2 regions of the Laedolimicola ammoniilytica genome follow, and region 2 is predicted to be linked to the other one. Evidence: predicted binding sites of a transcription regulator. Region 2 holds the regulator's gene; the other holds the start of a gene.
The links. Region 2 encodes Rex, which represses fermentation and respiration genes when NADH is low (regulators of the CRP and FNR family bind a similar motif). Its sites were predicted from a motif close to ATTGTTAANTANTTAACAAT; they were not measured.
Positions count from the first base shown of each region.

Region 1 (4,349 bases), on a different contig from region 2:
CCTCACGAATCTCGCCCAGGGTCGGAGCAGCCTCCACGCCCAGTACCTCGTTCAGATTGGAATTGGCATCTGCATCTACAGCCAGAACAGGTCCCTGCTTCTTCTGGCACAGGTATTCAATTAAAAGTCCTGTAAGTGTAGTTTTTCCCACACCGCCTTTTCCGGCTACGGCAATTGTATGTGGCATATCTTTGTTCTCTCCTGCCTTTTACCGCGGGCAGGTTTGTGCCCCACCCGCAATTTTAATAATCAATTTTAAGTAACTAGATTAAAGTCTTCAGACCTGCGCGGTCGATGATCTCGGATACATCTTTCCACTTGTTCAGAGCGTACAGATGGATACCGTTTACACCCAGAGAACGATAGGTATCGATCTGCTTGATGGTGTACTCGATTCCTGCCTCGCGGAATCTCTTAACCTTGTCATCATAGAACATATCGAACGGCTTGCCCTCAGCGTCCTTAGCTGCGAACGGGTTCGGGAACAGCCAGTTCTGGGAAATAATCTTGCACAGCTCGTGATCCATTACACAGCCGTTGCGGGACAGTGCCATATTGATGGTAGCTGCCTGATCCAGAATCGGCATAACTCCTACGTCTACCGGCATGGTAACACCAGCGGAGTAGATAGCGTCCAGCCAGTACTTGAACTGCTCCATATCCCAGCAAAGCTGAGTCATGATGTAGTCAGCACCGTTGTCCTGCTTCTGCTTCAGAACCGCGATATCGGACTCCAGGCTTCTGCATGCGATGTGTCCCTCCGGGGAACCTGCTACAGCGATCTCAAACTTATCGCCGAACTCATCACGTACAAACTTTACAAGGTCTGTAGCATACTGGAAATCACCACAGGTAGTGGTCTCGCCCAGCGGAATATCTCCACGGAGAGCCAGAACATGATCTACGCCCTCGTTCAGGTACTGCTGCAGCTGATCCTTCATGCCTTCCTTGGTATTCTTGATTACAGTAAAGTGGGTAACCGGTGTAGTGCCAGCGTTCTTAATCATCTGACATACTTCGCGGTTTGCTCCTACATTTCCGCCGCCTGCGCCGTATGTACAGGAAATGTAATCCGGCTGATACTTGCACAGATGCTCGATCGTGCCCGGAAGATTCTCCATACCCTTCTCAGTCTTCGGCGGGAAAACCTCGAAAGACAGCGCCATGCGCTCGTTCATGATGTCTGTTAACTTTGTCATTTCAACCAACCTCCATTATTTTGCTATATCAACATTATTGATATCACTTTGATCGTCCGCCTGCCATACGGACCGCTGCCCCTCTTACGCGGACGGGCAGTTTAACTTTACGACGGAACCGGTCAGGTCTACAAAGGAAATCGTTCCTTCTACCACTACCTCTGCGCCCATAATATCTACCAGGCGCACCTGACTTCCTTCCACGTAAATCTTGCTGACATTCTTCAGCACAACCTCTTCTGTATCCTGCGTGTTCTTATATACAGTTGCCAAACACATAATGATGCCTCCTTATTACTGTACCAAGGAAAGTGCCAGGCTCAGATACAGATTGCCCTTGTCAAAATTCTCAATGGCCTTTTCAATCTGTACAGCCACGTCTTCCTTTCCAACCTCGCGGAACTTCTTTGCCACATCTGCCAGCTCAGCCGCATGATGCTTATTATGATCTAACATATAGGAAAGAAGCGCCTCCTGCTCACTGCCCGGCTTATGATCGTGACCGCCGCAGCCGCAGCTACAGCCCTCATGGCTGTGATCGTGGGTATGCTCATGGCCGTGGTCATGGCAATGCTCATGATCGTGGTCATGCTCGTGTCCGTGACAATGTCCGTGTTCTCCGTCTACCATATGCATCGCATATTCCTCCTTTTATTTCAAACTTAAAATTGTGTTAATTTCATGACAATCTTAATACAATTATACCCTCACGGGGGGATTTTAGCAAGTCGAATTTGCCCGAATTCTGACCGTAAATTGTTTTTCTTTCCATACATTCCAACCCCGTCAAAATGCAATTGACAATTTTCCGATTTTTTTGTACCCTTAGTAAAAGTGTACACGATAACCCCAACAACTTCAAGCAAAAGGTATAAAAATGGACAAAAATTTCGACATAACAGGCACTACAAAACTTACTTGTCTGCTGGGAAATCCCGTTTCCCACAGCATATCCCCCGCCATGCACAACGCTTCCTTCCAGAAACTGGGAATCAACTGCGTGTATCTGGCTTTTCCTGTAGACGAAGCGCATTTTGAGCGGGCCATTGACGGGCTGATCACCCTGGGGGCCACAGGCTGGAACTGCACCATGCCCCTGAAACGGCTTATGTACGACCGGGTGGATACCCTTTCCGATTCCGCCCTTTTAAGCGGCGCAGTCAATACCGTCGTAAACCGGGACGGACAGCTCTTTGGTGACAATACCGACGGCTATGGCTTTCTGCAGTCCATGCGGGACGCCGGCTTCTCCTGCGAGGGAAAGCACGCGGTCCTGCTTGGCAGCGGCGGAGCAGCGGCAGCCATTCTGGCCCAGGCAGCCCTGGACGGCACTGCCTTCATCGACGTCTTCGCCCGAAGCGCTTCTGCATCCACCAAGCTAATCGCCGAGGAAATCCAACGGATCCACGCTCGCTGCGACTGCCGGATCCGTCTCTTTGACCTGGAGGACAACACTTCACTCAGGCACTGTCTGGACGAGGCCGACGTCCTCATCAACGCCTCCTCCGTAGGCATGGCTCCCCGTACAGACGCTTCCCTGATCCCGGATCCCGCTTTCTTCCATCCGGGTCTGGTGGTGGGCGACGTCATCTACAACCCCCGGGAAACCCTGCTTCTGCGCACCGCAAAGGAAGCAGGCTGCCACACCTTCAACGGTATGTACATGCTACTCCATCAAGGCGCTAAGGCATTTGAACGTTGGACCGGACAGGCGATGCCGGTGGAATATATCCGGAAATTGTATTTCTGTTAGGACTTCCGTTTTAGAGGACTTCGTGCTATAATAAACCAAGCTGTAGTTTTGCCGACGGCAGATCCGCAGCTTTCTTTCTACCGAAAGAGCATTATTACGTTAATACACAAAAGTGTAAATTTTTATCAGTAAACTAATGGAGATGAACGCAATGATTTATCTTGACAATGGCGCAACCACCTTTCCAAAACCGGAATGTGTCTGGGACGCTGTAGATCATTTCAACCGCACGACGGCCGTCAACGCGGGCCGGGGCGCGTATCAGGCGGCCCGGGACGCCACTGCTATGATTCGGGAGGTACGGGAGCAGCTGGTCAGCTTATGTGACGCCAGGGAGCAGGCTCAGGTCATCCTGACGCCGTCTGTAACTATCGCTCTGAACCAGATTATTCAGGGACAGAAATGGACAGAACATTCCGTGGCCTACGTATCACCTTATGAGCACAACGCGGTATTACGCCCCCTGAAGCTTCTGGAAAAGCATGTCGGCATCCGGGTACTGGAGCTACCGCTCTCAGATGACCTCTCCATCGACCTTACGGCCACGAAAGAGCTGTTCCGGCAGACGCCGCCGGATTTTGTCAGTGTCTCCGCCATCAGCAATGTGACCGGTTACATCCTTCCGGCCCGTGAAATCTTTCTCATGGCTAGGGAATACGGCGCTTTCACATTGCTGGACGCGGCCCAGGCCATGGGACTCCTGAAGCTGCGCTTCTCGTATCTTAAAGCGGACGCTATTACCTTTGCCGGTCACAAGACGCTCTACGCGCCTTTTGGCATCGGCGGATTTCTTCTGAAAACCGGCGTCGACCTTGAAGAGCTTCTGGCAGGAGGCAACGGCATGAAGTCCTTAAGTGAAGATATGCCCCGCTATATGCCCGAGAAAATGGAGTGCGGCAGCATGGACACTCCCGCCATCGCAGGCCTGCAGGCTTCTCTCCAGTGGCTGAAAACTGCGAAGCCGAAAAAAATCGAGGATGATCTGATGGAATATCTGATTCCACAGCTTCGGGAGATTCCGGGACTGCACCTCTACTGCGCGCCGGATCCCACCCTTCAGGCAGGCGTTATCTCCCTGAATCTCGACGGATTCCGGGCCAATGAAGTAGGCGCAATTCTCGACAAAGAATGGGATATCGCCGTCCGGGCCGGTCACCACTGCGCCGCCCGCATCCATAAACACCTGAAGGATCAGGAGTTCGACGGTACTGTCCGGGTCAGCTTAAGCGCATTTACCACAAAGGAAGAACTGGATACCCTGGTAAAAGCCTTAAAGAGCATCGACCGGAACATGTTAAAAGGAATTTCTTCCAGCGTACTGCGCGGAAACTGTTAGTTTTCTCTGCTATCACTTTAAAAAAGAAAGGAATACATACCATGAGTTATGAAAAATTATT
Region 1 covers NZ_JAOQKC010000003.1:128,455-132,803, reverse strand. The annotation lists gene OCV63_RS03185 (ATP-binding protein) at 1-187, opposite strand, end outside; gene OCV63_RS03180 (methylenetetrahydrofolate reductase) at 264-1,199, opposite strand; gene OCV63_RS03175 (CooT family nickel-binding protein) at 1,284-1,478, opposite strand; gene OCV63_RS03170 (DUF8180 domain-containing protein) at 1,494-1,835, opposite strand; gene aroE (shikimate dehydrogenase) at 2,077-2,952, shown strand; gene OCV63_RS03160 (aminotransferase class V-fold PLP-dependent enzyme) at 3,104-4,288, shown strand; gene OCV63_RS03155 (NAD(P)/FAD-dependent oxidoreductase) at 4,330-4,349, shown strand, end outside.
Region 1: a site for Rex is predicted at 1,869-1,888, ahead of OCV63_RS03170 (DUF8180 domain-containing protein). Genes of this name have one in related genera too.

Region 2 (4,349 bases):
AAGGATTTCCTGAGCGACTCCATCTTTGCGGTGGAGGACATCCGGGATCTCTGTAAGGAGTACGGTATCAATCTGATTGTATTTTCCAATCCGATCTATTATAAGACCTATCAGCAGTCTGAGTATTATGGTTACGCCAATTACCTGAACTGGCTGGGAGGCGCCACGGGCGGTTATTATAATTTCAGCGGGGAAAATGACGTTACCAGAAATAAGAATTATTACTACGAGGGAAGCCACTATACTGAAGTGGTGGGCGATATGATCATTGATCGCATCTTTAATGGGAAGCGGGACGGTACCCTGGAAAGCCAGGGCTTCGGACTGTATGTCACCTATGACAATCTGGATGAATTAGAAAAAGCGCTGGCCAATCATTGAGCCAGCGCTTCCCATTGTTCATAGAGTATTTCAAGACGGGCCGCGATGGCCTCTTTTTCTTTGTGGAGCTTCATACATTCCGCCACGTTCGTGTAGACAGATTCCTGGGTCAGAAGCTGATCGATCTCACCGTCCCGGGTCTCCAGTTCGAAGATTTCCGCTTCGGTTTTTTTGAAATCATTTTCCCGTTTTCTCTGGCGGGCCTGTTCCTCTTTCTGCTGCTTCCAGTCCAGCTTTCCGGCAGATTCCGGTTCCGCCGCCTTTGTCTCTGCCGCTTCTGCGGGTACGGCCTTCGGTGTCAGAATCTCATGCTTTTCCAAATAATAATCATAATTGCCGATATAATTGACTAACTGGCCGCCGGTCAGATCGAGAATCCGGGTGGCGGTGGTGTTGATGAAATAACGGTCATGAGAGACGTAGAGCACCGTGCCGGTATAGCAGTTCAGGGCCTGCTCCAGAATTTCCTTGGAGACGATATCCAGATGGTTGGTGGGCTCGTCCAGGATCAAAAAATTGGCTTCGGAGAGCATCAGCTTGGCCAGGGAGACGCGGCCCCGCTCGCCGCCGGAGAGCTCCGAGATGCGCTTAAAGACATCGTCGCCGGTAAAGAGAAAGGCAGCCAGGGTGCTTCGAATTGTAGTATTGTCCAGATCCGGGTAGGCGTCCGAAATCTCCTCGAACAGGGTTTTCTCCGGGTGCAGCACATGGTGCTCCTGATCGTAGTAACCGATATGGACTTTCGAACCAAGTGTAAAGGAACCGCTGTCTGCCGGGAGAAGGCCGTTCAGGATTTTTAAAATCGTAGTCTTGCCGGTGCCGTTATTGCCGATGAGTGCCACACGCTCACCGCGTTTGACTTCGAAATTCAGATCGGTGAACAGAGTCTGGGGTCCAAAGGATTTTGCAAGGCCTTCCACGGTCAGTACGTCATTTCCGCTGACCACCTTGGGCTCCAGGGTGATGTGCATCTCGGAGCGGATCTCGCTGGGTTTCTCCAGAACCTCCATTTTATCCAGCATTTTCTCGCGGCTCTCGGCGCGCTTGATAGATTTCTCCCGGTTGAAGGATTTGAGCTTCTGGATGACCTCTTCCTGGTGCTTGATTTCCCGCTGCTGGTTCAGCCAGGCGTGCATGCGGGCCTCCCTTAGTTTGGATTTTTTCGCGGCATAGTCGGAATAATTTCCCTGGAAAGTGGTCACCTCGCCCGCGTCGATCTCGATGATTTTCGTGGCAATCCGGTTCAGAAAATACCGGTCATGGGCTACCACCAGAACCGCGCCGTCGTAATTCAGAAGGAAGGTTTCCAGCCAGGCGATGGAATTCATGTCCAAATGGTTGGTGGGCTCGTCCAGCATGATGAGATCCGGGTGGGAGAGAAGAAGCTTGCCTAAAGAGACGCGGGTCTTCTGACCTCCGGAGAGCTTGTTGACGTGTTTGTCAAATTCTTCCTCTTCAAAACCGAGACCTTTCAGAACGCCCACTACCTCGCTTTTGTAGGCGTATCCGTTTTTTAGTTCGAATTCATGATTCATACGGGTATATTGTTCCAGAGCCGTATCCAGGTTCTCCCCGGAGAGCTCCTTCATCCGTGCTTCGATGTCCCGGATGCGAGCTTCCAGATCAATAACGTCCTGCTTTACGGTCAGCAGCTCCTGATAAATGGTGTGATCGCTGTTCAGATCCTGATGCTGGGCCAGATAGCCGATGGTTCTGCCCTTGGACAGGATCACTTCACCGGAGTCCGCCTCCATTTCCCCGATGATGATTTTTAAGAGGGTGGATTTTCCGGCGCCGTTGATCCCGACCACGGCGGCCTTTTCCCGATCCTCGATGTGGAAGGACGCGTTTTTCAGAATCACATCCGTTCCGAAAGCTTTGTTTATATTTTGACATGCTAATATCATAAAAATACCTCTTTTTTCCGTTGTTGAATGCCACACGAAATTTATTATAGCGAAAAATGCGGGATTGAACAAGATTCTTTTAGAAGAATGCGGCAAAAAGATTGACAAAAAATTTGCTTTTCGATTATAATAAAAACAGTTTCGAAAAGTCTGGTTGAGGGATGTGTAAGGATTATGGAAGAGAGAGAGATCTCAAAAGCAGTAATTAAGCGGCTACCGCGTTATTATCGTTATCTTGGCGAACTGATGGAGAACGGAGTAGAACGTATCTCTTCCGGTGAGCTGAGTAAACGAATGAGCGTCACGGCGTCACAGATCCGGCAGGATCTGAACAATTTCGGAGGCTTCGGACAGCAGGGATACGGATACAATGTGAAGTATCTGTATGAAGAAATCGGCAAGATTCTGGGCCTTGACAAAAAGCACAACATGATCATCATCGGCGGAGGCAACCTGGGACAGGCACTGGCCAATTATGTGGATTTTGAAAAACGAGGCTTCTACATAAAAGGTATCTTCGATGTAAATCCTGTCTTAAAGGGCTTAAGCGTCCGCGGTATCCAGATTCATATGCTGGAGGATCTGGAGAGCTTTATTAAGGACGAGGAGATTCAGATTGCGGCCTTGACATTGCCGAAGTCCAAGGCGGAGGAAATGACGCGGCTTCTGGTTCGGTACGGAATCAAAGCCATCTGGAATTTCGCCCACATCGATCTGGATGTTCCGTCGGACGTTCTGGTGGAGAACGTACATCTGTCAGAGAGCCTGATGCAGCTTTCTTACAATATCACACGGTATGAGAAAGAGCATCCCCGTTCCTGATGGAGTACCGGAAGTGACGAGTCATAAAAGGGAGCTTATGGGCTCCCTTTTGCGTGCAGACGCATATATTAAGGATAGTGAGGAGTGTCAGACGTGAAAAAATATAAGCGCGTAGCGGCTTATGTGAATTTGGATGCCATAGAAGAGAATTTTGAGGCCATGAAGGCGAATCTGCAGGCCGGGACGCAGATTGCGGCGGTGGTAAAGGCCAACGGCTACGGCCACGGCGCGGTACCCATCGCGCAGATGATAGAGGAAAAGGATTATCTGTGGGGGTTTGCGGCAGCCACCATCGAGGAGGCGGTAGAGCTTCGGAAAAACGGAATCCGAAAGCCGATATTAATTCTGGGCTACGTATTTCCGGAGGATTACCCGGAACTGGTGCGCCTGGATATCTGTCCCACCGTGTTCCGGCTGGACATGGCACAGGAGCTTTCTGCAGAGGCCGTGCGTCAGGGAAAAAACGTGAACGTGCATATTAAAGTGGATACAGGGATGAGCCGCATTGGTTTTGCGGATACGGAGGAAAGTGTAAAAACAGTCTGTGAAATTGGGGAGCTTCCCGGGATCACGCTGGAAGGCCTGTTTACCCATTTTGCCAAATCCGACGAGGCGGATAAGGCGGCCACTGAAAAGCAGCTTATGCGGTATCAGGCTTTTAACAGGGCCTGTGAGGCGGCAGGCGTGCGTTTCCAAATTCATCATTGCTCTAACAGTGCCGGTATCATCGATCTGCCGGAAGCGAACCTGGATATGGTGCGGGCGGGCATCACGGTGTATGGCCTGTACCCTTCGGAGGAAGTAAAGAAAGAATTGGTTCCACTGAAACCCGCCATGGAAATGAAGAGCCATATCGTGCATGTAAAAGAGATCACGCCTGGTACGGAGATCAGCTACGGCGGCATCTATACGGCAGACTCCGTGCGCCGGATCGCCACCGTCCCGGTGGGCTACGCGGACGGTTATCCCAGAAGTCTGTCCAATAAGGGCTGCATTCTGGTGGCCGGAAAACGGGCACCCATCTGCGGCAGAGTCTGTATGGATCAGATGATGGTGGATGTGACGGAGATTCCGGAGGCAGTACCGGGGCTGGAAGTCACCATGTTCGGAAGGGACGGGGACGCCTATTTGTCTGTGGATGAGCTGGCGGAGCTGTCCGGACGCTTTAATTATGAATTTGTCTGCGACCTGTCCCAGCGGGTTCCGCGGATTTACCTGCGCCACGGTAAGGTCTCGGAG
Region 2 covers NZ_JAOQKC010000015.1:40,118-44,466, reverse strand. The annotation lists gene OCV63_RS11630 (hypothetical protein) at 1-381, shown strand, start outside; gene abc-f (ribosomal protection-like ABC-F family protein) at 375-2,288, opposite strand; gene OCV63_RS11620 (redox-sensing transcriptional repressor Rex) at 2,463-3,110, shown strand; gene alr (alanine racemase) at 3,204-4,349, shown strand, end outside.